DNA from 3 places in the Sutcliffiella sp. FSL R7-0096 genome. Region 3 is predicted to be linked to each of the others. Evidence: predicted binding sites of a transcription regulator. Region 3 holds the regulator's gene; each other region holds the start of a gene.

Region 1 (10,205 bases), 720 kb from region 3:
TACCAAATGGACATCAGTAATTTAAAAGATGTCAAACAAGCAGTAGGGCAAATCACCGCAGAACATTCCGTCGATTATCTTGTAAACAATGCAGGCGCTGGATGCTTTGGTCCGTTGACAGAATTGGATTATGAAGAAATAGAGACGGCCATTCAAACCAACGTACTGGGTACCATCTTTTTGACTAAAGAACTGGTCCCTCACTTATTGGAGAAGGAAAAACCGAAAATCATGAACATAATTTCAACTGCCGGACAAAAAGGAAAAGTAAATGAAAGTGTTTATGTAGCCAGCAAGTACGCTGTTCGCGGCTTTACGGAAAGCCTACAAAAGGAACTTAAGGGCAAGATACATGTAATCGCAACCTATATGGGTGGCATGGATACGCCATTCTGGAATGAGACAGATCACATAAAAGACAAATCAAGATTGAAATCTCCGCGAAAGGTGGCTGAAATTATAGTAAGCAAGGACGCAGAGCTTGAGATACAGGTATAAAGGTGACGGTAAGCACCGTTTGGATTTACAGCTCACAAAATGGTGCTTACAGAAAGCTCTTTACTCAAAGATTAAAAAGTCGGCACTTGGACTTTTTACTGCATAGAATCTCTATATAAGGCATGAACGCTTTTTTGTGTAGGGAGGAAAAGAGCACGACAGCACGGAATATAGCGGTTTGTTTATAAATGCCGAAAACATTCTCTGACAGAAAAACCTGACAAGCCGCAATTCTACCATTAAGCCTTCAAATTACACCTTTTAAGTGCAATCTTCTACATTTCCCAAACTTACTTCTACATTTCCCGAGTTCACTTCTACAACAATCCTTAAAACTTCTACCACTTCACCTTCCAAGCATGCTAAGCCTCACTCATTTTCCTCCAACCACCTGTCAATCATATCCATTGGAAACCCTTTACGATAAAGGGCTCCCTTCATTTTCATCTTATATTCATAATCATCCAAGCCGTTGTACTTTCGTTGATATTTCTCCGCGTGCTTGGACAATGCATCCCACTCTTCTGAAGTATCCTCCTCAAGTTCCGCTTCCTCGATGGCAATTTTTATGACAGAAAATGAATATCCCTTTCTCACCAAAGCCTGCTCTACTTTCTGGATCATTATCTTAAAAGAATCCTTCTTGTATTTTGGAGCATATTTCATCACAAGCTTGACTGCATGTTGAATCTCTTGTTCCGCACTATACTCGGTCTTGACTGTTTCTTCTATTATCCCTTTTTCCAAACCCTTCTCCAACAGCTCCTGTTTGATGGCACCCCGCCCCTTTAAGGTAGTGTTTACCTGTGTTCTAACATATGCAACGGCAAACTCCCTGTCGTTCAGATATCCCTGCTCCAAAAGCTTGACCACGATTTCTTTTATGACAAAGGGTTCATATTCTTTCTCTTTCAAATAGTCTTCGATTTCTTTTGCCGTCCTCATTCTGAAGGATAGATAGTGAACAGCCGTATTATAGGCTTTGTTGATCTGGTCACTATACAAAATTTCTTCAATCTCTAATTCGTCCAAATCCTTGCCTTTTACAAGCTGGAACTTCAATAAAGTCCCTTCATACACAGCAAATGCGTATTCCCCGTCCAAAAAAATATTGAAGCGCTCTTTATTCTTTTGTTGCACCGAAATTTTCGTAATTTTGCTCATTACCGCTTTCACTCCATTCCTTAGCACATTGCTTCGTATTAAATAAAGGATATTTAGGGAAAAGAACTAATATAAGTAGATAAGAATTCTCTTGAGAGGTGATATGGATGAAAATTGCCATTGCAGGCGGTACGGGGCTTGTCGGTCAAGCACTGACAGACCATTTAATTGATAAAGGACATACCATCTTTATTTTAACGCGAAACAGTTCGAATAAAAAGGAAAAGGATCATGTGACATATGTGGAGTGGCTGAAGGATTCCTCGAGCCCGGAGGAAACATTAGATGGGGTGGATGCCATCGTCAATCTGGCCGGTGAGTCCATTAATAGCGGACGTTGGACAGAAGAACAGAAACGAAAAATCATGGAAAGCCGCATCTCCTCCACCAAAGAAATGAACAGGATTATCGCTTCCATGCTAAGTAAACCGGAAGTACTGGTAAATGCCAGCGCCATCGGCTATTACGGGACATCCGAAACCGAGACGTTTACGGAAGCGGATACCACACCTGGATCTGATTTTCTGGCTTCCACGGTTTATGCATGGGAAAAGGAAGCCGAGCATGCACAATCGGAAGGCGTTCGCACGGTTTACACAAGATTTGGGATTGTCCTAGATAAAGAAGAAGGAGCGCTCCCAAGGATGATGTTGCCCTATAAGTTTTTTGTAGGCGGAAAGATCGGCTCTGGCGAACAATGGATGTCATGGGTGCATATTAAAGATGTTGTCGGCGCCATTGCATTCAGCATTGAAAATAAAAGCGTGGTAGGGCCTGTGAATGTTACCGCGCCTGCCCCTAAACAAATGAAGGATTTCGGCAAGACGCTTGGCAAGGTCATGGGCCGACCGCACTGGTTCCCGACTCCTGGATTTGCCCTCAAAACAGCTCTTGGCGAAATGAGTGTACTCGTCCTCGAGGGTCAACGGGTGCTTCCGAAAAAATTAGAGGAAAAAGGCTATAATTTCTTTTATTCCCATCTTGATGACGCTCTGTCCGACATATTACAATCAAAGTAATGACAGAAAACTAGGAGTCATCTCTATGGATATAGTGATGTTCAGAAATGCAACAGTCTACCCTATCACATCCGCACCAATCCATAACGCAGATGTGATGACGGAAAACGGAAAAATAAAGTCGGTTGGCAAAGGGTTAACGGTACCTGAAAATGGAAAAGTGATAGAGTGTCAGGGAAAATACCTCTTTCCAGGTTTCATCGATGTCCACACTCATCTCGGTCTATATGATGAAGGAACCGGCTGGGCCGGAAATGACGCCAATGAAACTGTGGAGCCACTTACTCCACATATCCGTGCACTTGACGGTGTACACCCTTTTGATCCTGGGTTTAAGGATGCAATCCAGTATGGGATCACGACCGTTCACATTATGCCCGGCAGTGCGAATGTTATTGGAGGAACCACCTCCGTAATCAAAACCCATGGTGTGAACATCTCCAAAATGATTATTCAAGAAACCGCTGGATTGAAGGTAGCTTTTGGGGAAAATCCGAAGCGGATTCATAGTCAAGGCAATAAGGATTCCATTACCCGTATGGGAATCATGGGCATGCTGCGCGAAGCCTTTTATCAGGCAAAATATTACGACAATCCCGAAAATCTCCGGGTAAAGCCTATTATAATGGCGCTTGAGCAGAAAATTCCAGTTCGGATCCACGCTCATAGGGCGGATGATATCATGTCTGCCATTCGTTTTGCAGAAGAATTCAATTTGCGGTTTACCATTGAGCATTGTACAGAAGGACATCTGATCGCAAACGAATTGCGAGGACGAGACATGAAAGTCTGCGTCGGTCCGACGATGACAAGGAGATCAAAAATCGAACTGAAAAACAAAAACTGGAAAACGTATCAGGCATTGTCGGAGGCTGGAGTCGAAGTTTCCATCACGACAGACCATCCATATACACCTGTTCAGTATTTGAATGTGTGTGCGGCTTTGGCAGTGCGCGAGGGCTTGGACGAACAAAAAGCACTAGAAGGGATTACGATTATTGCAGCAAAAAACCTTAATATTTCGGCCCGTGTCGGGAGCATTGAAACAGGGAAGGATGCCGACTTGGTACTATGGTCTCACCACCCCTTCCAATTCCTTGCAAAGCCAGTCATGACAATGGTTGACGGTGAAATAATTTACCAAAAAAATTAACAAAAAAGTTGTTTCTTTTTTAAATGAAATCGAGTATGATACGAAGGTAAACAAAAATTAAATCAACTAACAAATGTGTTTAAATGTTAGGGAAGGCAAATGGTGCGCCACCAGTCTAACTGGTTCTAGTGGGTTCGATTCCCACCCCGAAATTTTTTGTAATTTAAAAAATTTCGAGGGTGGGCCAGTCTTCACGTCAACGTGACAGTTCTGCCCTCAATTGGAGGGTTAGACATGCTCAAAAAACGTGATTTCCAAGAATCTCAAACTCTTTATGAGTTAATGGTGCACCCTGAAGTCTTCCCTTTTGTGCGTCATAAAGCGTATTCCTACGATGAGTTTCTTTTTCTTACAAAACAAACCATCGAAGCGGAAGAGCGCGGAGAATTGATTTCACGTACCATTCTTGATGAATGGGGCACTCCAATTGGAACAATCAATCTTTTCGACGTACAGGACGGAGCCGGCTTCCTAGGTACTTGGCTAGGCAAACCATACCATGGCAAAGGTTACAACCAGCCTGCCAAGGATCAATTCTTCGAGGAACTTTTCTATGAAATCGATATTCAATCCATCTTCATGCGCATCCGCAAGGTGAATGTCCGCTCCACAAGAGCGGCAGAAAAGTTACCTTATGTAGTCCTTGCGAACGAAACACGCAAAAGCCTGCTAGATGAAATTAACGCAGGTGAAGATATCTATAACCTATATGAAATCTCTCGAGATCAATATACACTATACAAACTGCGCACAGGTCACGAAGTACTGCATGAAGAGCATCATTTGAAAGAAGCATAATAACGTTGCGTCTGCCCTACATTGTGGAGCAGGCGCTTTTTAGTATATTTTCCCACATTTTAGCTAAGAATGGAGGTATGCATATAATAAGGAGGGATTCTTGATGAATGATAAAAAGCGTCGTGAAAAGACAAAGACAACGTTGAGCAAAACGCAGGAAGTTACCTATTCTCGCGAGTTTAAAATGGCAGATCGAGTTGGCGGATATACGGAGAGACGTAGATAGTACTGATTGGGAAAATGATTACCTTCATTGTTCATGATGAAGGTTTTTTATGGGGGCCGATATGAATGATTCGGGGGATTTGGTGGACGCGGCGGGATTCGCTGTGCTCGGGGGGATTTCGGACTGGGCAGGCTTGGGGAGACTAGGGTGCTTGGACGACTGGCTGACTTGAGGGTCTTGGAATTAATCGGGCGATAAATAATAATTACGGGCTAAACGCAAAAGACCTAACAGCTACCTATTTAGCCTCCTCCCAAATTTCCCATCCCCATCATCCCATCCAGCAACTACCTCACATCACAACCCCCGACACAGGTTAACCTATCCAAGAAGACATAAAGGAACCTATGCTTGTACCTTATGTCTATCGCATTTTCTTAGGAGGGTTTCGAATGGGACGTTCACGTGGACATCAATCTGGTGGTAAAAATAAAGCCTCACTTCCACAGGTACCTAAGAACATGAAAAAAGCTGCACAGGATGCAGAATTCGCGAACGAGCAGCATGCTGATAATGAAATCCTAGAAGCACAAGCTCGCGCATCAGCAGCTGGAATTAAACGGAATAGTAAGAAGGATAACTTTAAATAAGAAACGCAGAGGGGACAGGCAATGCAACCCACTTGGGCTGGCGTGAATGTCCCCTTAATCATGGACCCATTTGATGCGTATTATTAGGCGGTCCACCCTTCCTTTGTGTTTCATCTTTAATTCCTTCTATGCCCTCTTTGACCTTCTTATCACTCATGGATTTATACCGATCGGTTTTTCTATCCAATAGAAAGCCGAATAACAAGAATGATACAATAGTGATCAACACAATCCCCCAAAACAACATCGTATTCGCCTCCCTTTGTTATAGATATTCTGTAATCAACTCTTTCCTTTTAAACGCAAAAAAAGACGCGTTCATCTCACGCGTCTTTTTCTGTACAATACCTTACTTGTCGACACTTCCCACACTCAACTTGCTCTTATCCTTATTGCGCCGCCGCATGCCCATCGTTTATTGTTTTACCATCGTTGCCATGTGTATCCTTCATCTTTCGAGCGTTCCATCTATCTTTCATGAATCTGATGGCAAAGCGATCAAGTCCATAGAAAGTCGCCGCCGTACCTGCTGCAATCAGCAATATTGCTGCTGTATATAGTACTGGGTTGGTGCTTATTGTACCAGCCAACAGGAAGTTCAGGTTCATAAATGCTCCCGCCAATAATGCCGGTAATGTTGCCAAACCTAGTATGAGTGCAATACCTACCAACACTTCGCCCCATGGAATCAAGATGTTGATCAAACCGACATTTGGCAGTGCCACATTCTCAAGGAATCCAGCGTACCAGCCTTGTACTGCCGGATGCGCTCCTTCCGCTTTTGCGATCGCTCCATGTAAAAATCCTTCTGCATCAAAAGTTCCTATTTTAGGTAAGCCGGCCTTCAGCCATTGTACTCCCAACCAAATTCTTAATACTGTCCAAAGGATTGCCATTTTCGGTCCACGTAACCATTTCATGATCTTTTCCTCCTAGTGATTAGTTTGTGAAGTTTTTCACAATAAGCTGTAAAAAAAATTTAGCCGGCTAGCTGTTTATTACTTTAGAAAGTTTGTGAAGTTTTTCACTTACTTTCTATCTTTACTATACATTGTTTTCCGATCATCTACAATAGAGTTCACAAATTGTTCGCAATATTTTTTTATGTTAATAATAGTTGTCCATTACATTGTGGATAATGTGGTTAAATCCTCGATTTCCTGTTATATCAATATAAATTAAACATTTAATTGTGAATAACATTTTGTGGATAAGAATCCTACAACCTGTTGATAATGTGGATAAATGTGTGTATATCTTATATATCAAGGTTTAACGTTGTGGGCAACTCCAAAAATCTATGACTTTCGTATCAGAAAATACTGATAATTACATTACTTTGCACCTATATTGGAATAATTCTGACTTTTCCACAAAGTTATTTTACTGATTGATATTATTTCCACTCAACGATTAAACTAAAGATATACTCCTGAAAGTGATGTGTAGTAACTCATGAGCAAATATATTATTGGTCTGGATATCGGCACCTCCACCACTAAGTCCGTTATCTTCACTAGACAAGGGGAAGTGGTTTCAGAATATGAATGTGCCTATTCCACCTACCATCCCAAACTAGGCTACTCAGAACAGAATCCTTTAGAGATTGATAAGGCTGCACGTTTGGCTATCTCCACTGCCATCAGCCAAAAAAATATTGCCGCTACAGACATCTCTGGCCTTTGCATCTCATCTGCCATGCATAGTCTCATTTGTATCAACGAGCAAAACGAACCAATTTCGCCGATGATTATTTGGTCGGATGGAAGAAGCTATCCACAAGCAGCCATCATGAGAGATTCCTATGGTCGGGACATATATGAACAGACTGGTACTCCCATACACCCGATGTCCCCCTTTGTGAAGCTCGTCTGGATGAAGGAAAATCAGTACACACCTTACTATGAAGCGGCCCGTTTTGTTTCTATCAAGGAGTTTATTTTATACAAATGGTCCGGTACTTGGCAAGTGGATTATTCCATCGCCTCTGCAACAGGACTCTTTAACATCCATACATTACAATGGGAAGAAGACGCTCTGGCAATCGCGGGAATAAACGCATCACAGCTTTCTCGCATTGTTCCATGTACGAAGGAGGTTGGCCCATTAAATGCAGAAGTGGCAAAAGAATTGCTTTTACATACTACCACTCCCCTAATAATCGGCTCAAGCGACGGCGTCCTTGCGAATATGGGAGTTGGGGCGATTGACGACGGGGAGACCGCATTGACCCTTGGATCGAGTGGTGCACTCCGCAGATTTACTAAGGAAAAGAAGACCGATTATGAACAGCGTACATTTCAATATGCATTCACAAAAGAGAGTCATATCATAGGTGGTGCTACCAATAATGGGGCTGTTCTGATGCACTGGCTTGCAAGGCAGTTCTCTTCCTTAACCAAGAAAGAGGCGATTGAAGTCGCTGATCTTGAAGCTTTGGCCGCCACATCAAGCGCAGGATCCAATGGATTATTTTTTCTTCCCTATCTGAACGGGGAGCGGGCTCCCAAGTGGAATGCCAAAGCAAAAGGGGGTTGGATGGGGCTCACTCTTTCCCATACAAGTGCAGATATGATTCGTAGCGTCATGGAAAGTGTCATCTTCAATATGTATGAGATTCATGAGGCACTCCATGAAAAGGCCGGACCAACGAAAAAACTGATAATCAGCGGCAGTTATGCGAAATCTCCTCTATGGGTGCAAATGACTGCAGATATTTTCAAAAAAAACGTCACCGTTCCTGATAGCCAGCAAGCTACTGCCTGGGGAGCAGCTTGGCTTGGACTGTACGCGCTAGGGGAGGTTGACTCCATAGAAGCGATCAAGCAGTATATTCCTATCAAACACGAGGTGCTGCCAATTGTAAGGAATGTAGAAAGATATGAAGAATACTACCACATCTACCGGGAGCTTTATAATAAAAATAAACCCTTGTTCGCCGAGATGGATAGGTTGCAATACTAAATAGACGTATAGAAAAAGCGTGCAATGGTTATCAACCAACCCTGCACGCTTTTATCATTATTATCCTTCCACACGCTCTCTCTTCCTGATACTGATCCCTGTAAACCCATAGAACAAGCTCAACAGCGGACTGATCAAACAGAACAGTGCGAATGGCAGGTAATCCAATACAGGCACACCAAGCACCCCTGCCATGAACACACCACTGACACCATACGGAATCAATGGATTGATGACCGTTCCTGCGTCCTCCAACACCCTGGAAAGGTTTTTAGAGGAAATGCCCTGCTTCTCATATTCCTTTTCAAAACCCTGTCCCGTCAGAATTATCGACATGTACTGTTCACCCACTGTAACATTCACACCTATGGCGGTAGCCACTGTCGCAAGTATCAGCTTCCCTGTTGAAGAGACGAATCTCTGTATCATTACTAGTATCCGGTCCATCACTCGCAGTTGCTGAATCAAACCACCCATGCTTAGTGTCAATAAGACCAAGGAAACCGACCACATCATTTTTTGAATGCCACCTTGGGATAGAATGCTGTCCATCGCTTCATCTCCAGTGGCTCCTGTGTAGCCGTTTTGCATAACATCCATCAGCTGGGCAATGCTGATTCCCGGTTGCAGGATAAACGCCATCGCCGAACCTGTAATGATCCCCACCATCATGACAAAGATTGCCGGTACGCGTTTCAATGCCACTCCGAACATGACAACGGCAGGTAACAAAGCCCAGATACTCACAAGACCTTCCGCCTTCAGAACAGCTGGCAAATCCGCAAACTTCCCAACAGATCCGCCGCTTGCCCCACTGCTCATAAAACTGAATACAACAAGGCAGATGATAGCAGCCGGAATGGTTGTCCATAACATATGACGGATATGTTCAAATAAGTCCACCTTACAGACTGCCGACGCAATGTTGGTGGTATCCGATAGAGGTGACATCTTATCGCCTAAAAGTGCTCCAGAAATGATGGCACCAGCCACGATAGCCGGATTGAAGCCCATCCCTGTACCAAGTGCGATAAATGCCACACCGACCGTAGCGGTAGTTGTAAATGAACTCCCAATACTAATCCCGATAATAGCCGTGATGATAAACACGCTCGGCAGAAATAGACTCGCAGAAATGAGCTGCCCGCCATAGTAGATGAACGTCGGGATCGTCCCTGATAGCATCCAGACCCCAATCAGGATACCAATTAATATAAATAAAAGAATTGGGATGAGCCCTTCCTTCAAGCCGTTTTTTATGCCAGTCTCAATAAATTCCCACGACTGTCTTTTTACTAATGAAAATAATATTAATACCACAATGCTTGCAAAAATAGGAATATGCGGCTCTGCTTCAAAAATGAATAATGAAATAGATATAATAGCTATTATGCTTACAACCAAGCCAAGAGCCGCAATTCCACTGATGTTTAATTGATCCTTCTGTACTTGCTGCTCCATGATGTTCCCCCCAATAGTTGATTGCGCTTGTTGTTAATGTGCACCAAAAAAGCCCCTTCATCCCTAAAAACAAGGGACGAAGAAGCTCCGCGGTACCACCCTAATTGGCAAACTGAACGCTTGCCCACTCATCTAAAGAATAGCCTGTTGAAAATATGTACTGTATTTCATCCCCCGCTCCGCCTGGGTTTTCACCAACCACCCAGTCTCTACCTGCTGCAAATACGCCGACTACTTTATACAAGGCTATCAAACTATTAATTTTCTATGCTCCACTCTGCTCCAACCAAACAATTTCACTAACACACTTAAACGCTTAAACGCTTTTAGGT
Region 2 (10,205 bases), 1.9 Mb from region 3:
TCCATGGGAAAATTATTCTTTGATACATTTTATGGGGCTAATTTTCATACATGCCCTAAAAAAAAAAAAGAGGCTGTCCTTTTTATGGGACAACCCTTCATGTATTACTGTTCCTCCTCCACCATTCCTTCGAATGCGGCGGATACTTTATCAAATTCTTCGTCTGTTTCAATTTCAGAGAGTTCTCCATCTTCCTCTACTTTAAGGAAGAAAATATCGACATCTCCTGTTGTTTCTTTCTCGATTTCCTCTACAAAACCGACTGCAACATAGATAGACCCTTCCACTTCCATCGTACCAAGTACTTCAAGTTCCTGTTCCTGGTCATTTTCATCTGTCACAATAAAGATATCTCCTACTTCTACCTTGTCCATAATGCTATCTCCCTTCCATAATTGATTGCCTTAGTAAGTCATTCCCTATCTACCCTAATATATACTTCATATGGGACGTACTAATCTTACCATATTGTGCTAATCTATTAATAGGGGAAGAAAATAAAAACGAGCCTCCAACACTAAGATGGAAGCTCGTTTTTTAGTGTGTTTTTAAAGGAACAAGCCACAACTGCCGTAACTTAGTATAAGAAAGTTTTAAACCACCACTCCTGAAAGTGGGTGTTCGCAAAAACATTCCTGTCGTCCTCTATCCATGGAGGCATGACATTCCTGCTTTTATATAAAACTCCCTAGCTAAGTATAAAGGTTAAAACTTTGTTATGGTTACGTACATCGTAGCTTGTTTCCCTATAGTACAGGAGAACGAGAAAAAATGCAAATGGTTTTAGTTAAAGCACAGTCTTGTAATGTTCGCCGCAATATGCAAGCACAGCCTGCTCTTCCTCTTCTTCCATTTCAAAATCCAACGCTTTATTGCTATTCTCTTCGTAGAACTGGTATTGTGCAATTCTGGACCCTGACTCATCCACAGCGTAAATCACCTTTAAATAGACTCCTTGCTCGGTATATAATTCATCTTCTTCATCAATATTTAGTTCCAGGAAAAATTCGTATCTATCTCCCTCAATGATTCCTGTAGGGTCTTTTAGCTTTTCCGCTTCATGTCCTTTAATGTTCATGTTTTATGTCTTCCTTTCTATCTCTTGAAATTCTTATTGGGAAACTCTTTTTTACGTGCTTTTTCTTTTCGCGCTTTGAGAATGTTTTTTTGGCGCTCTTCCTCATAATCGTCACGATCTGGAATACTGACACCCTTAAATACTATCTTTTCTATAGGCGTGCCTATCCCTTTTTCTATCATATGAAGAAAATCCACATCTCTTGGAGCATAAAGTGTATAAGCTTCTCCAGTTCCTGACGCACGTCCAGTACGCCCGGTACGATGGATATAAGTTTCTAAATCCTGGGGGATATCATAATTATAAACATGTGTAACGCCTTCTACATCAAGGCCACGGGCAGCCACATCTGTGGCGACCAGGTATTGTAGCTTGGCTTCTCTGAACCATTTCATCGCTCTGTTTCGTTTGGATTGAGGAATGTCACCGTGCAATGCTTCACATTCCACTCCTTGTTGTTTGAGGACTTCCGTTAGTTTTTGTACCCTCGCCTTCGTCCGGCAGAAGATAATAGCTAGATAAGGATTTTGCTCTTTGATCAAGTGGATCATTGTACCCTCTTTACGGCGGTCAGTCGTTTCAACAGCATAATGGTTTATTGTATCTACTGTCACTTGCTTTTCTTTTATTTCAATATATTTTGGTTCCTTCATATATTTCTTCGCGAGTGCGTGTATTTGATCCGGTATGGTGGCGGAGAACAGCATTGTCTGACGGGAAGAAAACGTTTCTGCTGTAATGGTGTCAATATCGGGAAGAAATCCCATCAATAGCATCTGATCGGCTTCATCAATAACAAGCATGGAGATGGTGGAAAGATCTATGGTTCCTCTTCTCACATGATCCAATAATCGACCTGGTGTTGCCACGACGATATGTTGTGCACCTTTCAGCTTTTTTAGTTGTGATTCTACATCTTGACCACCGTAAACGGCGAGAACATTCAGGTCATCTATGTTTTCCTTCAGTTTTTTTATTTCTTTTGTAATTTGATGGGCCAGCTCCCGTGTCGGTGTCAGGATCAATGCCTGTGTGTCGGGATTATTCACATCCACTTTTTCTAATACGGGCAATACAAAAGCTAGTGTCTTCCCTGTTCCTGTTTGTGCCTGGGCGATTACATCATGGCCTTGAAGCACTGAAGGGATGGTTTTTTCTTGGATCGGGGTTGGAGTATGTATTCCTAGGGATTTTAATGTATGATTTATCCCTTTACGCACTCCTAATTGTATAAAATCAGTCACTCTTATCACGTCTCTTTTCTGGTTTAAAGCTTGAAATAGCTCCAATTACTATACCATATTTTTAAAGCAAGCATACATAAAAACCGATCCACTAACAAGATCGGTTTTTACCATTCTATCCAATTTCATTTAAACCAACCCTTTTCCTTGGATTGGGTGATCGCTTCAATTCGGTTCTTTACTTCTAGTTTATCTAGTATGGTAGAGATGTAATTTCTAACTGTTCCGGATTTGATGCTCAGTTCATTGGCAATTTCTTGTGTATTCTTCCCATCAGCAACCAGTTCGAGTACCGCTTTCTCTCTCTCTGTAAGAGGATTTTCTTCACCGTAAAAATCATCCATCAGTTCAGGGGCATATATTCGCCTTCCCGACATGATGCTTCGTATCGAGTTAGCCAGTTCTTCACTTGGGCTGTCTTTCAATAAGTAACCAGTAACTCCCGCTTTTAATGCTCTTTGAAAATACCCTGTTCTAGCAAATGTAGTCAATATGATTATTTTACAACCCAGACCTTTTAGCTCTTCTGCTGCTTCCAACCCGGTTTTTTCAGGCATTTCTATATCCATGATACAAACGTCCGGCTTTAACTTATGAAAAAGTTCCACTGCTTCGTCTCCATTGCCTGCCATTCCGACAACTTCCATGTCATCTTCCAAATCCAGTAACGAACCTAAGGCACCTAACATCATCCGTTGGTCTTCTGCTATTACTATACGTATCATACATGCTCCTCCTGTTCCCTCTGATTGACCATTTTGGGCACCTTTATGATAATAGTTGTTCCCTTGTCACCCTCAATTTCCATCAAGCCATTTACGAATTCCAACCGTTCCTTCATTCCAAGAAGGCCGCTTCCTTTGACGATGTCGTTTTCCTCCATCATGCCGATTCCATCATCCTTAATGATAACCCTAATCTCATCACCAAGCTGTTCCAGTGAAATGTGACAGATGGATGCCTTACTATGTTTAACGACATTGGTGACGGCCTCTTTCAGGCACATGCTCAATATGTTTTCCAGAAATAAGGAGTTATTCTTTAATGGCAGATCATGCTCCAATTTAAGCTCTATTTCTGCAGCATCAAGTATCTGCCTTATTCTAATGAATTCCTCTTTCAACCGGATACCTCTCATCTGCGAAACCATCTGTCTCACTTCATTCAAAGCGGTCCTTGCTGTCTGTTGTACATCTTTTAGCTCTGACTTAGCTTGTTCAGGATTTTTGTTTAAAACCTTCCTTGCAAGATCGCTCTTCAGGCCAATTAATGAAAGTTTCTGACCAAGCGTATCGTGTAAATCTCTAGCAATCCGTTGTCTTTCCTCTTGAATGATCAGTTCCGAAATTCTTTTATTTGCCACATCTAGCTGTTCTTCCAGCTGGTCTTGCTTTCGCTTGTTATATAAATTGAACGGAAGTAATATTACTGCGATCCATATGATGACAACAAAAGGAATTTGCTGTAAAAACAATTCATCCCTCATAACAACATTTATATTGATTGCAACTGTGGTAGCTATTAAATGGATGATATATAAAACGATGAATGCTATTTTATTTTTAATCTTTCCATTGTAATAGGCAATGTAGAATGCGAAATAAATAAAATGAAACAAGATCGTCATAGTGATGGAGATCGCAATTAACAGGCAAGTCCATAAATAAACTGGCCACTTATTAGAGATGAAAGCAAATCTGTATGCAACAAAAAATAAAATCGTTAAAATAAAACCGATTATGACCTCCGTTGTAGAGGATGATTGAAATATAAAATAGAAAGGGAGAATACTAAAAACACTCCAGATATACGGAGAGATCCCTGACCCTTTTTGGAAAATAGAAAACCTTTTTCTCATATTGGACCCTCATTTTTCTAGGCTCTTTTCTCAAAGATTGTTGCTATTCTCTAGTAAAAAGTCGGTAATTGGACTTTTTATTGATTAGAAACTTTAAAAAACGCAGTAATTAATTTAGTATTGCAGGGAAAAGAGCCCGACAATGACGAATTATAACGGTGATTTTATTAAAACGTAAAAGTAACAAAGTTTACGAAAAGAGCCTTCTTCTTTGTTGTACAACTATTTTAACACACTTAAAAGGAAAGTTATGTAAGTTTTTAATGTTTTCATTATCCAAGTTATTTTACTTCATTTTCAAGCGGGAGACACAGTCATATGTGTCATGCCACAATGATGACAAATGTCATGGGAAACAAAAACGGGAATTCATCATGGAAGATAAAAACCCGTATCGTATCATTATTTAGTTTGGTGGATTCTTATCAAATCGTTTATTCATCAATATATTTAATGCTGCCATCCCATCACTTGGACAGCCGTTCAAATGGTTGATCGGAAACAAGGAGAAGAAGATAAAATAGAATGAGAAATAGGTAAATTGGTAGAAAAAAATGCTCGGCTGGAGAACTCCATTTAGAATAAGTGTGTTCAAGATAAAAATGGACAAGATGTTAAAAATGGATCCTCCCAGGTAGACGAGTATTTTTTCTGGCTTTGTGGCTTTTTTACCTAGTGAAATATATTCACACCATCCATCATAGAAATATAACTTCCTGATACGGATGGAACCTATATTGAATAGAACGTTTCCAGTACCGATATGGACAATGACCTTGCCGCCAAAAATCTTTGCAAAGAAGTAATGACCCATTTCATGGATAATGGTCACCATAGGCAGCACCAGAAAAAAAGAAAAGAAAAATTTCCATAAATCATTGAAGCCGAACAATAGAAGCACGTCCTTTAACGAAGTAATAGAACTAAATAGTCCTACCATACCCGTTTTTCAAAAATCAAACTAAAAAATGAGAAAAAAGTTGAAACTAAGCCAATCTCCCCATTTCCCTCCAATAAAAAAACCAGATCTATGAAGATCCGGGCAGACTGTTGACAAACTATATACTAGTTAGGTTATCTGTTGGAAGAGTTGATTTTCGTTACAGGAGCTTCGCTTTCCGCGGGCAGTCCGGAAGCCTCCTCGGCTACGCCCTGCGGGGTCTCAAGATTGTCGCTATCCCCCCGCAGGAGTCTTCGCCTATTGCTCCAATCAACAGCTGGAAACCATAAAAAAGATAAGTTTTTGGGTTTTTCAATGGCCTTAGCTACGCCCTGCGGAGTATTCCATGTCCTTTCTTCCCCCAGGACAAGGAATACTTCGACAGCAATTTATTTTCGAGGAGTCTTCGCTCCTTCCACTGCAATCAACTTAAGATTTTCATTATTTTAAGCTTTGTCTACACACTAACCGGATCTAAGTAGATCCGGTTTGGTGCCGAGGTTTTGGTCAATAGGCCATTTTGGATTTGATATTTTGTAGACAGCTGTTGTAAAAGTCGCTTGCTAATTTGAATTGGTCATTTTGGTAATAATACTTCGCCAACATCTCGGTGTATTTATTTGCATACCTTTCGTTGCCTGCACTTTTGAAGTAAGGGAGCACTTCATTTAAGATGTAATCTTCTATCTTGTCGCTCTTATCCAAAAGATAAAGGTGGGTGGTAAAATGTAGGATGTATTCTTTCAGGTTGATTCTCTCAGCTAAAGAAAGGCCCTGCTCTGCCCACTCCTTAGAAATTTCTTTTTGGTTCAAGAAATAGTACTCTTCTACTAGGCCAAGAATTGAAAATACACTTCTCTCTTCTTCCTTCTTTAATTTCAATGATTCTAAGTAATAAAATATAGCCTCTTCAGATTGTTGCAAATAGGATTTAATTTCCCCAAGATTATTTAATGCCATCGATTCTAGATATCTATCTTGTATGCTTTCCCCAATATTCTTGGCAGACAGATAGTGTTTTTCTGCGAGTTCAAAACGCTTGGAATAGATGTAGTTAATCCCTAAAATCACATGGCATTCTGCTGACCTTTTATTATGATATAGACCTTGGTAAATAGCCAGGGCCTCTTCAGCATAATAGATGGATTCAAACGAATCGCTTGTTTTAAGCTTGGTCAATGCAATCTGGTAATACAATTCTGCTTTATCTTCTTCTGAAATGAATGGGAGCTTGTTGGATAAATTAAGGGCATGTTCAAGTGCAAGTGTGGATTGTAGAAAATTATCAGTCCTATAATAAAAGATTCCTAATGTTTTAAAATGAATATATTCTATAGAGGGGTTCAAACTTGTAGATAATACATCAATCTGTTTGTATGTAGGCTCATAAAGCTTCTTATCATTAATCAACATGAAATATTTCAATTTAACCACAAGATAAAACAATAAGATCTCTTCGGGTAGGTTCTCCTTATCCATGCTGAATTGATCATTTAAATAGATATATTTCTCTTTTGCGCCTTTTTTATCTTATTTTACCGTACAATCATAAATGGAGTACAGCACCTCTTCGAGTGGAGACGTGATACTTCTAGTGTAATCTACTCTTGACCTTTGGTACAATTCACCGGTTAAATCAGCAGTGCCGACGATTCTATTATCTTTACTAGAATTCAGAGAAGATTTGTCCAGTGATAGACTCATCGTATGATTGTTTATATTACTCATCGCAAACTCCCTTTGTGTGAATTATAAGAATATTTTACCACCTTATTCAGCATATTTATACTACTTTCCATCAATTTCTATGTTTTTTCTTACATTTATATAATAAATAGTGTAATAGATGTCCAACTTTAGTCCATAAGTTTCCATGGGCATTTATGAGATTTCCATGTCACAATTTCGCCGAAACTTTGCCATAAAGATGTCATAAACAAATGCCATTACCCGGTTTTGCTTATTCCTTATAGGGAATATACTAGAAAGAGAGTTTGCTTCAAACTTAATATTGTGAAGTATTGAGCAAACTGTTGTATAATGTGAGAGGGCATAAATTAACGAACTATGTTGAATGTGTTTAAAAGGAGTGAGTATGGATGTTGGAATACGATCCGGTCTTATATAGTCGAATATTAACCGGTATTACATTGGCTGTTCATGTCATTTTCGCGACTATCGGTGTAGGGGTCCCCCTCATGATCTTATTAGCGGAATGGATGGGAATAAAGCGTAACGATGAACATTATCGCCTGCTTGCAAGACGCTGGGCCCGGGGGTTTGTGATAACCGTAGCAATCGGAGTTGTGACAGGAACCGCTATTGGTCTCCAATTGAGTTTGCTCTGGCCTAACTTCATGCAAATGGCTGGCCATGTCATAAGCTTACCTTTGTTTATGGAGACGTTTGCCTTCTTCTTTGAAGCTATCTTTCTAGGAATTTATCTTTACACATGGGATCGTTTTAAAAAGAAAATCTATCATTTATTTATTTTGATACCAGTAGCACTTGGAGCCACTGCTTCCGGATTTTTCATCACAACGGTTAATGGTTTCATGAATGCCCCTAGAGGATTTGATTTAGAAAATGGTGTATTGACAAACATTCGGCCATTAGAAGCGATGTTCAATCCAGCAACCCCAACAAAGGTTGCACATGTGTTATCATCCGCCTATTTGACGACCGCCTTCCTACTTGCTGCAATTGCAGCATTTGCACTACTTAGAGGAAAAGATCATGTTTATCATAAAAAAGCATTGCACTTAACCATGACAGCAGCGGCGGTATTCGCTATCTCCACAGCACTGATTGGAGACTTTTCAGGTAAGTATCTAGCAAAATATCAACCAGAAAAACTAGCTGCGGCAGAGTGGCATTTTGAAACTTCAACCGAAGCACCCCTAATATTAGGGGGGGTCCTGCAAGATGATAATAGTGTAAAATATGCTTTGGAAATTCCATATGCATTAAGTATATTAGCTCATGGCTCTCCCGATGCCGAGGTAATTGGTTTGGAAGAGTTCCCTGAAGAAGAACTTCCCCCCCTGATTGTGCATTATTTCTTTGACTTGATGGTGGGAATAGGAATGTTTCTAGCATTTGTTTCTATTCTGTATGCCTTATTTGCTAGGGTTAGGAAATGGAATGAGTGGAATAGGCCTTTGTTATGGGCCATTGTAGCTGGCGGACCATTGTCCCTCTTGGCTATTGAAATGGGATGGTTCTTCGCTGAACTAGGCAGGCAGCCATGGCTTCTTGTCGGTTATATGACAGTGGAGGAAGGCGCAACAACTTCTGAACATGTAGACCTGATGATTGTATTGTTTGTCCTTCTTTACATCGTCTTATGTACCACATGTGCGACCGTCCTAAGGAAAATGTTCAAAAATAACCCCGTGGAGAAAGAGCTCCGCGACAGGGGCATGGAGTAAGGAGGATGACGGATGAGCTATGAAGTGATTGGAATTACAGTATTGTGGACATTTCTTTATGGATACCTGATTGTTGCCTCCATCGATTTTGGAGCAGGCTTCTTCAGCTATTATTCTACAATCACGAAGAAGGATCACTTGATCAATAAAGTGATTGTCCGTTACCTCTCCCCTGTCTGGGAGGTAACAAATGTTTTTCTTGTATTCTTTTTTATTGGAATAGTAGGATTCTTCCCTTCTACCGCCTATTATTACGGAACGACCTTATTGGTTCCAGGTAGTATAGCCATTGTATTACTGGCCATTCGCGGATCTTATTACGCATTCCATCACTATGGGGAAAAAGGGAACATCTTTTATCAGGCTTTATATGGTGCAACTGGATTATTGATTCCTGCTTCCCTATCTGTTGTACTGACAATCTCTGAGGGAGGTTTTATCTACAAGTACGAAGATACAGTGTGGCTTGATTATGCAGCATTGTTCACCAGTTTCTATTCTTGGGCCGTCGTCATATTGGCAATAGTAAGTGTTCTTTACATCTCTGCTTATTTCCTTGCATACTACGCCAAAACAGCCCGAGATGAAAAAGCATTTGAGGTATTGAGGAAATATGCATTAAACTGGAGCCTTCCGACCATATTGGCCAGTGTTCTCGTATTCTTCGCTTTAAGCGATCATAATCCAGTACATTTTGATAAAATGTTGGAGCTTTCATGGATGTTCAGTCTTTCTTTCCTCTTTTTCCTTGGAGCAGTTTATCTAATGTGGAAAAAGATACATCTTGGTGTGGCATTCATTTTGGTCATGCTGCAGTTCGCAACGGCATTCTTCGGTTACGGGGCATCCCATATGCCGTACCTTCTATATCCGTACTTGACCATTTTTGATGGATTCACTAATGAAGCGATGGCAATAGCTTTAATTACCGCTTTCATTGCCGGGCTTTGCTTACTGATTCCTTCATTATATCTATTGATGCGTTTGTTCTTATTTGATAACAAATACGTCCAGGGAAAAAAATAAGGAGGTTCATTACATGGAAAACTTCTTGATTATGTATGCTTCTCCATTAATTGTCGTTACAGGTATTTTCCTTTTGTTCTTATGGGGAGCTAAGGGGAAGGAAAAATATAAATAAATAAAGAAACAAAACAGCCCTGCCGGTTATATGGCAGGGCTGTTTTTGCTTAAAATGAAATGTAAAAGACGCTACGTCTATACGTCCAAATTCTTATCCTCAGAAACCAGTGTCGGTTTCTTTTTAAGTAACGGAATGATTAGAGACAACAAAGCCACACCTATCAATGTAGCGGAGATAGGACTTTTTACAAAGACCAACCAGTCACCATTTGAGATGGTAAGGGATTGACGCATGGCCTGTTCCATCATGCCTCCAAGAATGAATGCGAGAATAAACGGGGCTGCAGGAAAGGAGAAGATCCTCATCAAAAATCCGGCTACTCCAAATAATAGCAATATATATAAATCAAAAGTATTGAAGCTTATCGCATAGACCCCGATAAGACTGAACATGATGACCAAGGAGATCAACAATGGCCTTGGAACCTTAAGCACCTTGGCTATATATGGGATAAGCGGGAGATTCAATACCAATAAAAACACATTTCCTATATACATACTCGCGATAATC
Region 3 (10,205 bases):
CTGGAAGAGGACTCCTATGATTTCAGTTTCTCAGGATTGAAATCAGCTGTTATCAACACGTTACACAATGCCAAGCAAAAGGGGGAAGAAATCATCCCCGAGGATCTTGCGGCAAGCTTTCAGGAAAGCGTGATAGAGGTGTTGGTTGGAAAGACGATCCGTGCGATGAAGGAATATGGCGTGAACCAAGTGTTGCTGGCAGGTGGAGTAGCGGCGAACAAGGGCTTGCGTGCGGCCCTGCAGGATGCTGTGGATAAAGAAGGGAAGAATCTGGTGATTCCACCATTATCCCTGTGTACGGACAACGCTGCCATGATAGCAACGGCAGGTAGTGTGATGTATAGACTAGGAAAGCGATCTGGAATGGACTTGAATGCCAATCCGGGTTTGGATATTGAGAAGCCTTTTAACTGACTTTGTGCAGTTGGAAGGCTTTTTTTGTGCTTGCGTTTGAAGGGGGGTTATGTGCAATGGAAAGTGTTATCCACACAACTGTGGATTAAATGTGGATATTTACCCAAATATCCACTAAAATAAACCTCCGAAATGTGAATAAAAAGTGTGGATAACTTTGTGTGATTTTGTGGATAGTGTGAATAATTATCTTGATAACTTATAAAACAAGGGTGGATATGTGCATAAACCTGTGGGTAAGTGGGGCTAATCGACAAGCTTCAGCAAGATACCTTTTTTGTTCGACAAAATGCGCGTGAGGAAGAAAACGGGGATAACTTATGAGAATATTTCCTCTTGGAAAAATTTCTAAATACCATTGACTTCCAACTCTTTTACTTATATAGTTAGTTACATAAGTAATTAACCAAATAACAAGCACCGCTAATATAAAACAAGTAAATCAAAGTAGGTGAATACGTGGAATTTAATCTTAATAGTGATATACCCATTTTCCAGCAGGTGGCCGAACTGATCGAGAGCGGCATCTTAGAAGGCAGCATGCAGGAGGGGGAGCGGGTGCCATCCACTAACGAATTTGCGAAATACTATCAGATCAACCCAGCAACAGCAGCTAAGGGAATCAATCAGTTGGTAGATCAGGAAATCTTATTTAAGAAAAGAGGGGTCGGAATGTTTGTTGCAGAGGGAGCTAAGGAAATCATCCTTACAAAAAGGAAAGCGGCATTTTTCAAAGACTTTATCGTTCCTTTAAAAAAGGAAGCGGGGAAGCTTGGGATCAGTGAAGAGGAATTGACTGACTTTATACGCAAGGGGGAAGGGCAATGAGAGTAGAGCTGAGAAACGTGTCTAAAAACTTTGGCGTGAAAAAAGCAGTGGATGACCTGACGCTTACGCTAGAAGAAAACAAAATCTACGGTCTGCTTGGACGGAATGGGGCTGGTAAAACCACATTGATGCAGCTACTGGCAGGGCATGCGCTTCCTTCGTCTGGAGAAATTCTTATAAATGGTCAGAATCCATTTAACAACAGGCAGATCACGAAAGACATTTGTTTGGTAAACGAGAGCAATAACTTCATCAAGCGCTTAAAAATCAAGGATATCCTGAAAGTGGCGTCCCTCTTTTACCCTAACTGGTCCTGGGACACAGCTAATGCGTTGCTCACAACCTTCAACCTGGACCCCTCCCTCAAAACGAAAGGCTTATCCAAAGGGATGGAATCCTCGCTTGGCATTACCATCGGGCTTGCCAGCAGGGCGAAAATCACCATCCTAGATGAACCGTATATCGGACTTGATGCAGCAGCCAGGTTTAAGTTCTATGAAGTGCTGTTAGAGGAATATGAGGAATATCCGCGAACCATCATCTTATCCACTCATCTGATCGACGAAGTGAGCAACTTATTCGAAGAAGTAATCTTATTGAGGAGCGGGGAAGTGGTTTTCCACAAGTCCACAGAAGAACTTATGGACTCAAGCATAACGGTATCGGGAAAAAGGGAAGCGGTAGATGAATTCGCTCAAGGCAAGCGAGTATTGCATGAGTCGGTACTTGCAGGAAGGAAGACCGCAACGTTGTTTGGCGAAAGGCTGACAGTGGAAGAAGCGGCTGCTCATAACCTGGATGCAGATCGCAGCTCCATTCAACAATTAATGGTGTATATGACAGAAGAAGAGTCGAAAGGAGGCCAAAAGCATGCTTAACGAAATGAAAGCAGTACTTTACTATTTAGCAGTGGATATTCGCTACTCGTTCATGGTGTTCTGGTCCATCCTGATTCTCAGTCTGACCGCCATGTTCATCATTGTGCTTTCGTTTGATACACGAATGATTGTGACGACCAGCATGGCCATCTATATTTTCTGCGGAATCACGGGCTTTTTAACGACAAAAGAGACGTTCCCTTACTGCATCAAGTTTGGTGCGACGAGAACGCAATACTTGCTCAGCGTCCTCATTTATTGCGCGGGGGTGGCAGCGGTGTTTTCCATCGTCCACGTCTTCGTCCAAGGAATCTTCAATAGCCTGGTGCAAGCCAGCACAAGTGGGCGATTTTTAACCTACCACACCGTGCAGGCCACGACGCTTGCGAACACATGGTATAACCAACTTCTAGTTGATCTGACCATCTGTTTCCTATTATTATCACTTGGCTTCCTTTTAGGCTCCACCTTCTATCGATTTGGCCTCATTGGAGGTTTTGGAACATTGGCAGCGTTGGCTATTATCATCATCCTGCCATATACAAGGTCCTTCCTTATAGATGTTTTGGTAAATATGGAAGGGTGGAAGCTTGGGGTTAATTTTCTGATGCTGGTGGGAGTTGCCTTATTGGCGTACCTGCCGAACTGGGGCATGCTTAGAAAAGCGTCCACTGTGCCTGGGGCAACAAGGTAGTTATTGCTAACAAAAAGAGGAAAGGGATTTACCCCCTTCCTCTTTTCTGTTTCTTCTGGAAAAACAAATAATAAATTCCTAGTCCTAGTCCCGCAAAATTGATAGCCAGCATCACGAAAAAGTAAGCTTCAACCGGGCCGGTAAAGATATAGTACAAGTATCTGATTGTATTGATAATAATGACAAGCAATAAAATGACTGAAAAAGTCTTATTCATCCAATCCCCCTAGCAAACTTAGACAAGCTCTTCCCATTCCTCCATCAAGGCAAGAAGCCTCTCCTGAAATGCTTCGTTCGCGGTGTTCAGCTCGAGCACTTTTTCATGATCCTGATAGACCTCGGGCAGACAGAGTTCGCTTTCGTTATGCTCGATTTTCTGTTCCAGCTCTTCCATCTCTTTTTCGATCTCTTCAACGCGGCGTTTACGCTGGCGTTCGAGACGCTTTGCTTCTTTTTCCTGTTCGTAACTCATTTTTTCTGGCGCCTCAGTAGCTACGGCCGAAGTGACCTTAGAACCTTTTGAACTCCCAGCCTCTGCTTCTAAACGCTCAAGCTCCAACGCCTCTTCTTTTTTCTCCACATAATAGTCGTAGTCGCCGAGGTACTCTGTCGCACCAATCGTACTCAACTCATACACTTTCGTCGCCAAGCGGTTGATGAAATAACGGTCATGGGAAACAAAAAGGATGGTTCCAGGATAATCGATAAGGGCATTCTCCAGGATTTCCTTGCTGTCCAGGTCCAAGTGGTTGGTAGGCTCGTCCAGGATCAGGACATTGGATCGTTCCATCATCAGTTTGGAAAGGGCAAGCCGCGCCTTTTCGCCTCCGCTCAATGTGGATACAGGCTTCAGCACGTCATCACCGGAAAATAAAAAGTTTCCTAGAACGGTCCGTATCTCCTTCTCCATCTTCTGAGGATATTCATCCCAAAGTTCTGCTAAGACCGTCTTATTGGAGGTAAGGTCTGCCTGTTGCTGATCGTAGTAGCTGATCGACACATTCGCTCCAAAGGAGAAAGTTCCCTCAAGCGGCTTTAATTTCCCAACAAGCGTCTTAAGTAAGGTCGATTTCCCGATTCCGTTAGGCCCAACAAGTGCGACACTGTCGCCTCGGCTCATCGAAAAGTCGACATGACGGAAGACGGGAGTCGTATCATAGGAAACCGCTAGATCTCTTGCTTTAAGGACATCATTTCCGCTTTGGCGGTCAATGTCGAACATAATGGAGGCAGATTTCTCATCGCCTTTCGGGCGGTCCATCACGTCCATTTTCTCCAGCTGCTTACGACGGCTTTGGGCACGCTTGGTAGTAGAAGCACGCGCAAGGTTCTTTGCCACAAAATCTTGCAGCTTGGCGATCTCGTCCTGCTGCTTTTCAAACATTTTCATCTCGCGCTCATATTGTTCAGCCTTCTGCTCTAGATACTTACTATAGTTCCCAATGAACTTAGCGGATTGCTTACGCGAAATTTCATACACAATGTTCACGACCTTGTCCAAGAAATAGCGGTCATGGGAAACGATTAGCAACGCACCAGGGTAGCCTTGAAGGTAGTTCTCCAGCCACGATAGCGTATCGATGTCCAAATGGTTGGTCGGCTCATCGAGGATGAGGAGGTCTGGCTTGGTTAAAAGTAATTTTGCCAGCGCCAGGCGGGTCCGTTGTCCACCGCTTAACGTTTCAATGGGCGTTTCGTAATCGTATTCGGAAAATCGCAGGCCGTGCAGGACGGAGCGGATGTCGGCTTCGTACTGAAAGCCGCCCTGTTGCTTGAATGCTTCCTGGACCTCGTCGTATTCTTTGAGGATGCGAGCATAAACGACTTCATCTTCAAAGTAAGCGGGATCGCCCATTTTTGCCTCAAGTGTGCGCATCTGGGTTTCGAGTTCGCGAAGGCCGGAGAATACTGTCAGCATCTCGTTCCAGATCGAGCGCTCAGTCTGTAAGCCGGTGTCCTGTGCGAGATAGCCGATCGACACACCTTTAGGTTTAATCAAGTCTCCTGAATCAAAGGACAACTGATTGGATATGATTTTTAATAGGGTGGATTTACCGGCCCCATTACGCCCCACAAGGGCAATACGATCTTTCGATTGTACTTCTAGTTTTATATTCGATAAAATAAGGTCAGCGCCGAAATATTTGGTCAACTGATTTACCTGTAAAATAATCATCATCTTCACCTCGAGTAATTCTAGGTTAAGTGTATCTTTCTTTGGGGTTTACATCAAGATTTTGGGTATTTCTCGTTTACTTTCTGTTGATTTCCGTTCCAGGTGTTCGCTTATCCTAAGGGCGCTGCTTGAGCCTCCTCACAACGCTTCAGGGGTCTCAACCTACCGCTAACCTCCCGTAGGGGTCTCACACCTTGCACTCCAATCAACAGAAGGTGACTGTAATGACTTCATATTTAATATAGACATAGAAATGTAATCGTTTTCGTTCCGTGGTAGAATAGAGGAGCAAACAGGTTCGACAAATGGGGGAGTACAATGAATAACGAACAACTGAAAATTCCACAAGCAACAGCTAAGCGCCTGCCGCTGTATTATCGTTTCATCCAGAACTTGCACTCGTCCGGCAAGCAACGCGTATCATCCGCAGAGCTGAGTGAAGCGGTCAAGGTCGATAGTGCGACGATCCGCCGGGACTTCAGCTACTTCGGTGCACTGGGGAAAAAGGGATATGGATATAATGTTCAATATTTGTTAACTTTTTTCAGGAAAACGCTCGACCAAGATGAATTGACATATGTTACTCTAATAGGTGTAGGTAATTTAGGAACCGCCTTCCTACATTATAATTTTATGAAAAACAATAATACGAAAATAGTGATGGCCTTTGATGTGGACGAGTCCAAGATCGGCTCGGAAATCGGGGGAGTCCCTGTTTATCATTTAGACGATATTGAAGAACAAATGCCTGAGAATGTAACGGTAGCCATCTTGACGGTTCCGGCTCCGGTAGCACAGCCAATAGCGGATAGACTAGTAGAAAAGGGCGTAAAGGGCATACTGAACTTTACACCGGCACGTATCAATGTACCGGAAGAGATTCGCATCCATCATATCGATTTGGCGGTGGAACTGCAGTCATTGGTATATTTTCTCAAGCACTATCCAAGCGAGTGAAAAAGTAGTAGAATGAGTATATTTCAAGGAGGTGGCAAACAATATGCCAGGTGGATTAGGAATGGGAAGCCTCTTACTTATTGTATTTGTAGCACTATTAATCTTCGGACCAAGCAAGTTACCTCAACTCGGTAAAGCAGCAGGGAACACATTGCGTGAATTCAAAAACGCAACAAAAGGATTGGCCGATGACGACGATAAAGAGAAAAAAGAAGAAACGAAGTAATGTAAGGATGAACATATATGCTAGATAGAGAAATGTCGGTGTATGACCATATAGGCGAGCTCCGAAAAAGAATCATCATCATAGCATCCTTCTTTTTCGTTTCGGCAATCGGCGGCTTTTTCCTAGCCGAACCGATCATTGTCTATTTACAGCAAACAGATCAAGCGAAAGACCTCGTCATGAACGCCTTTCGCATGACAGATTCCATCAAGATTTTCATGCAATTCGCCTTTTTGATTGCATTTATCCTGACGTTCCCCGTCATTCTCTACCAGCTATGGGCCTTCATCAGCCCCGGCTTGTATGAAAGGGAACGCCGCGTTACGTTAAGCTATATCCCAATCTCGATTATCTTATTTCTAAGCGGTCTGGCTTTCTCCTATTACATCCTGTTTCCATTTGTTGTGGATTTCATGAATAGGCTGGCAGAACGCCTCGAGATCAATCAGGTTATCGGAATAAATGAATACTTTCAGTTCCTCTTCCAGCTGACCATCCCATTCGGCATCCTGTTTCAAATGCCGGTTATTGTGATGTTCTTAACAAGACTTGGGATCATCACCCCGGACTTTATGGTGAAGATCCGCAAGTACGCCTACTTCGGGCTACTTGTTGTCGGTGCCTTGATCACACCGCCAGAGCTCTTGTCGCATCTGATGGTAACGGTCCCGCTCTTCATCTTGTATGAGATCAGCATTGTGATTTCCCGCATTGCTTATCGAAAAGCAAAGAAAGCGGAAGCGTTGATGGAGCAGGAAGAGAAGATGGATAATTAGAGGACAGGCTCGTACCTTATTGAGGGGTACGAGCCTGTTTTGTTTTGGTGGTAGGGAAGGTGGCAGGTAGTCAAGAGATGAAATGTCCGAAGATTTTACGTTCTTGTCCAAAGATTTTACAATCTTGTCCGAAGTTTTCGGAAAGTTGTCCAAAGATTTCAAGGAAATGTCCGAACCAAATTTCGGGGTGTCCAAAGGTATCGAAAAGTTGACCGAACATGCCCTCCAATTGTCCAAACACCCTGCTAATGAACGAAGAAAATGTCCGAACGAGCCAACAAAATGTCCGAACGCTTTTGAAGGCGCGCTAAAACGAGTATTTTCCCATGCTTTTCTCACGAAATCAGCCACATTTCATTACGCGGTCGGTCCCTCTAAAGAACCCCCATAATTACCCAAACCCACTTTTAGTAAAACCTAACACCTAATTACCCAAAACCACTTCTAGTAAGACCCAAAAAAAGACCCGCACCCCCAATAGGTACGAGCCTGTTCTCACTTTTTCTTCTGTTGCATTTCTTTTATCTTTTGATGTAGGAAATAGGACCGGATGGCAACGCCAAAGTCAAACGTGGCAATGAGCATCAACAGGATCGTGTGCCAGTGCCAGATGGTATCCTTCACAGAGACGATAGCCAGATATAAAAACAAACTGCCCATAATCGCATAGAAGAAGACCATTCGTAACGGTGTTATTTTCATGTGCAAATCCTCCAGGTAAGTTCAACTCTAGCGGAGAGCTGTTTAAAAGAACGAAATGAAGTTGGATACGTTTTGTTGCATCTCTTCCATTTGACGCATCATTTCTTCAATGCGATCACGGAACACATATTGCACGATGACCACAAACGAGTTCATGGCAACGTGGGCGATGATCGGAACGATGATGCGATTTGTTTTTACATAAAGGAAAGCGAAAATGCCTCCCATTACAAAATATATGAGCAGATGCTTGAAATCTTGATGGACCACGGCAAAAAGTAGCGAACTAACTGTCAGTGCAATCGCAAAATTAAATTTCTTATAGATGGCACCAAAAATGATCTTCCGGAAAATGATTTCCTCTAAGATAGGCCCAGCCACAGCCACCGCGAAAATCATGACCGGGAATGCCGTGACAAATCCCATGATTTCCTGTGTATTCTCAGATCCCGGCTGAATGCCGAAAACCTGCAGCTGAATCTGTGCAGCGACTGCCTGCCCAATCAGTGCTAGTGGGAAACCGACAGCCGACCAAAGAACGGTTTTGGGGATGGAGGCCGTTTCGCCTCGGAAGTCGCCCTTGGTCCATTCATTACGGAGTATCCAGGTAACGATGGCCAATCCGATTGTAAAACTGATAAACGCCCATACACCAATCAGATAAGCTTCCCTGCTGGCACGCTCCATTCCTTCCCCGACGCCGAGTGCGATCAAGAGAGGGTACCCAAGCAATCCGGAAAGCTGCATCAGGACATATGTAATAATGACTAACCAATATTTTTTCGTCATAATAAGCTCCTCTTAAACCATTATTCACTTTTCGTATTGTACCATATAATCTATATGTCCTTATAACGATAAGGTTTCCCTGAATGCGCTGATTTTACGAAAAGAATCTTTATTCGACACGTTTAAACCACCCGACACATGTAGAGAATGAAAAGGGTTCCAAGTCGAAAAAAATTTAGATAAAGATACTTGCAAAACAGAAGCAGATTCATTATTATAATAATTGTGTTAGCACTCAAGTGATAAGAGTGCTAATAAATAATAAAACATTACATATGAAACCAAGGAGGTTGTTTTCATGTTAAAGCCATTAGGTGATCGCATTGTAATTGAGCTTGTTCAATCAGAAGAAAAAACGGCAAGTGGTATCGTATTACCGGACTCTGCGAAAGAAAAACCTCAAGAAGGTAAAGTAGTAGCAGTAGGATCTGGTCGCGTACTAGAAAGCGGCGAGCGCGTAGCACTAGAAGTAGCAGCTGGCGACAGCGTAATCTTCTCCAAATACGCAGGAACTGAAGTGAAATTCGAAGGAAAAGAACTTCTAATCCTAAAAGAAACAGACGTACTAGCAGTAGTAAGCAAATAATTCAATCATCAAAGCGGCAAGGCTTGAGGCAAAGTCACCGCATTCCCTTATAAAATTTCAAACTGGTTGATTGCAGCGGAAGGTGTGAGACTCCGGCGGGAGGTAGCGGTAGCTTGAGACCCCACAGCGCAGCGAGGAGGCTCAAGCACACTCCCCGCGGAACGCGAACACCTGCAGCAAAAATCAACCCACCAGTAACCAAAATAAATTTCAACTATACGAGGAGGTCTATCTATCATGGCAAAAGAAATTAAGTTCAGTGAAGAAGCCCGCCGCTCCATGCTTCGCGGTGTAGACAAACTAGCTGATGCAGTGAAAGTAACATTAGGACCAAAAGGACGTAACGTAGTACTTGAAAAGAAATTCGGTTCTCCACTAATCACAAATGACGGTGTAACCATCGCAAAAGAAATCGAACTAGAAGACGCATTCGAAAACATGGGTGCGAAACTTGTAGCTGAAGTTGCAAGCAAAACAAACGACGTTGCTGGTGACGGTACAACAACTGCAACAGTTCTTGCGCAAGCAATGATCCGCGAAGGATTAAAGAACGTTACAGCTGGTGCAAACCCAATGGGGATTCGTAAAGGAATCGAAAAAGCGGTTGCGGTTGCAATCGAAGAATTAAAAACAATCTCTAAACCAATCGAAGGCAAAGCTTCCATCGCTCAAGTTGCAGCAATCTCTGCAGCAGACGAAGAAGTAGGTCAATTGATTGCAGAAGCAATGGAGCGCGTTGGTAACGACGGCGTTATCACTCTTGAAGAGTCCAAAGGCTTCACTACAGAGCTTGAAGTAGTAGAAGGTATGCAATTCGACCGTGGATATGCATCTCCATACATGGTAACAGACTCCGACAAAATGGAAGCTGTTCTTGAAAACCCTTATGTGTTAATCACAGATAAGAAAATCACGAACATACAAGAAATTCTTCCAGTTCTTGAGCAAGTAGTACAACAAGGTAAGCCGTTGTTACTGATTGCAGAAGACGTAGAAGGCGAAGCGTTGGCTACATTAGTAGTGAACAAATTACGTGGAACATTCAATGCAGTAGCGGTTAAAGCTCCTGGATTCGGTGACCGTCGTAAAGCAATGCTTCAAGACATCGCAGTACTAACTGGCGGAGAAGTGATCACAGAAGAACTAGGTCTTGACCTAAAAACTGCGAACATCAGCCAA

The links. Region 3 encodes Rex, which represses fermentation and respiration genes when NADH is low (regulators of the CRP and FNR family bind a similar motif). Its sites were predicted from a motif close to TTGTGAAATATTTCACAA; they were not measured.
Region 1: a site for Rex is predicted at 6,393-6,410, ahead of MKY77_RS05785 (DoxX family membrane protein). Genes of this name have one in related genera too.
Region 2: a site for Rex is predicted at 7,132-7,149, ahead of MKY77_RS11905 (cytochrome ubiquinol oxidase subunit I). Genes of this name have one in related genera too.

Annotation. Positions count from the first base shown of each region.
Region 1 is NZ_CP152003.1:1,136,387-1,146,591, reverse strand. Features, by position in the region: gene MKY77_RS05825 (SDR family oxidoreductase) at 1-498, shown strand, start outside; gene recX (recombination regulator RecX) at 868-1,662, opposite strand; gene MKY77_RS05815 (TIGR01777 family oxidoreductase) at 1,770-2,681, shown strand; gene MKY77_RS05810 (amidohydrolase) at 2,707-3,834, shown strand; gene MKY77_RS05805 (GNAT family protein) at 4,069-4,632, shown strand; gene MKY77_RS05800 (YfhE family protein) at 4,736-4,858, shown strand; gene MKY77_RS05795 (YfhD family protein) at 5,251-5,448, shown strand; gene MKY77_RS05790 (hypothetical protein) at 5,507-5,695, opposite strand; gene MKY77_RS05785 (DoxX family membrane protein) at 5,838-6,368, opposite strand; gene MKY77_RS05780 (gluconokinase) at 6,904-8,412, shown strand; gene nhaC (Na+/H+ antiporter NhaC) at 8,473-9,873, opposite strand; gene MKY77_RS05770 (hypothetical protein) at 9,974-10,117, opposite strand.
Region 2 is NZ_CP152003.1:2,339,552-2,349,756, forward strand. Features, by position in the region: gene MKY77_RS11860 (DUF1292 domain-containing protein) at 105-374, opposite strand; RNA gene ssrS (6S RNA) at 555-743, opposite strand; gene MKY77_RS11870 (DUF6509 family protein) at 788-1,078, opposite strand; partial or broken gene MKY77_RS11875 (DEAD/DEAH box helicase) at 1,213-2,331, opposite strand; gene MKY77_RS11880 (response regulator transcription factor) at 2,448-3,047, opposite strand; gene MKY77_RS11885 (sensor histidine kinase) at 3,044-4,180, opposite strand; gene MKY77_RS11890 (hypothetical protein) at 4,587-5,072, opposite strand; gene MKY77_RS11895 (tetratricopeptide repeat protein) at 5,628-6,599, opposite strand; gene MKY77_RS11900 (hypothetical protein) at 6,651-6,848, opposite strand; gene MKY77_RS11905 (cytochrome ubiquinol oxidase subunit I) at 7,220-8,551, shown strand; gene MKY77_RS11910 (cytochrome d ubiquinol oxidase subunit II) at 8,564-9,577, shown strand; gene MKY77_RS11915 (tripartite tricarboxylate transporter permease) at 9,770-10,205, opposite strand, start outside.
Region 3 is NZ_CP152003.1:417,045-427,249, forward strand. Features, by position in the region: gene tsaD (tRNA (adenosine(37)-N6)-threonylcarbamoyltransferase complex transferase subunit TsaD) at 1-414, shown strand, start outside; gene MKY77_RS02340 (GntR family transcriptional regulator) at 874-1,242, shown strand; gene MKY77_RS02345 (ABC transporter ATP-binding protein) at 1,239-2,120, shown strand; gene MKY77_RS02350 (DUF4052 family protein) at 2,113-2,814, shown strand; gene MKY77_RS02355 (hypothetical protein) at 2,843-3,031, opposite strand; gene MKY77_RS02360 (ABC-F family ATP-binding cassette domain-containing protein) at 3,050-4,990, opposite strand; gene MKY77_RS02365 (redox-sensing transcriptional repressor Rex) at 5,309-5,947, shown strand; gene MKY77_RS02370 (twin-arginine translocase TatA/TatE family subunit) at 5,991-6,173, shown strand; gene tatC (twin-arginine translocase subunit TatC) at 6,191-6,949, shown strand; gene MKY77_RS02380 (hypothetical protein) at 7,032-7,340, shown strand; gene MKY77_RS02385 (YdiK family protein) at 7,445-7,651, opposite strand; gene MKY77_RS02390 (type II CAAX endopeptidase family protein) at 7,694-8,440, opposite strand; gene groES (co-chaperone GroES) at 8,739-9,026, shown strand; gene groL (chaperonin GroEL) at 9,264-10,205, shown strand, end outside.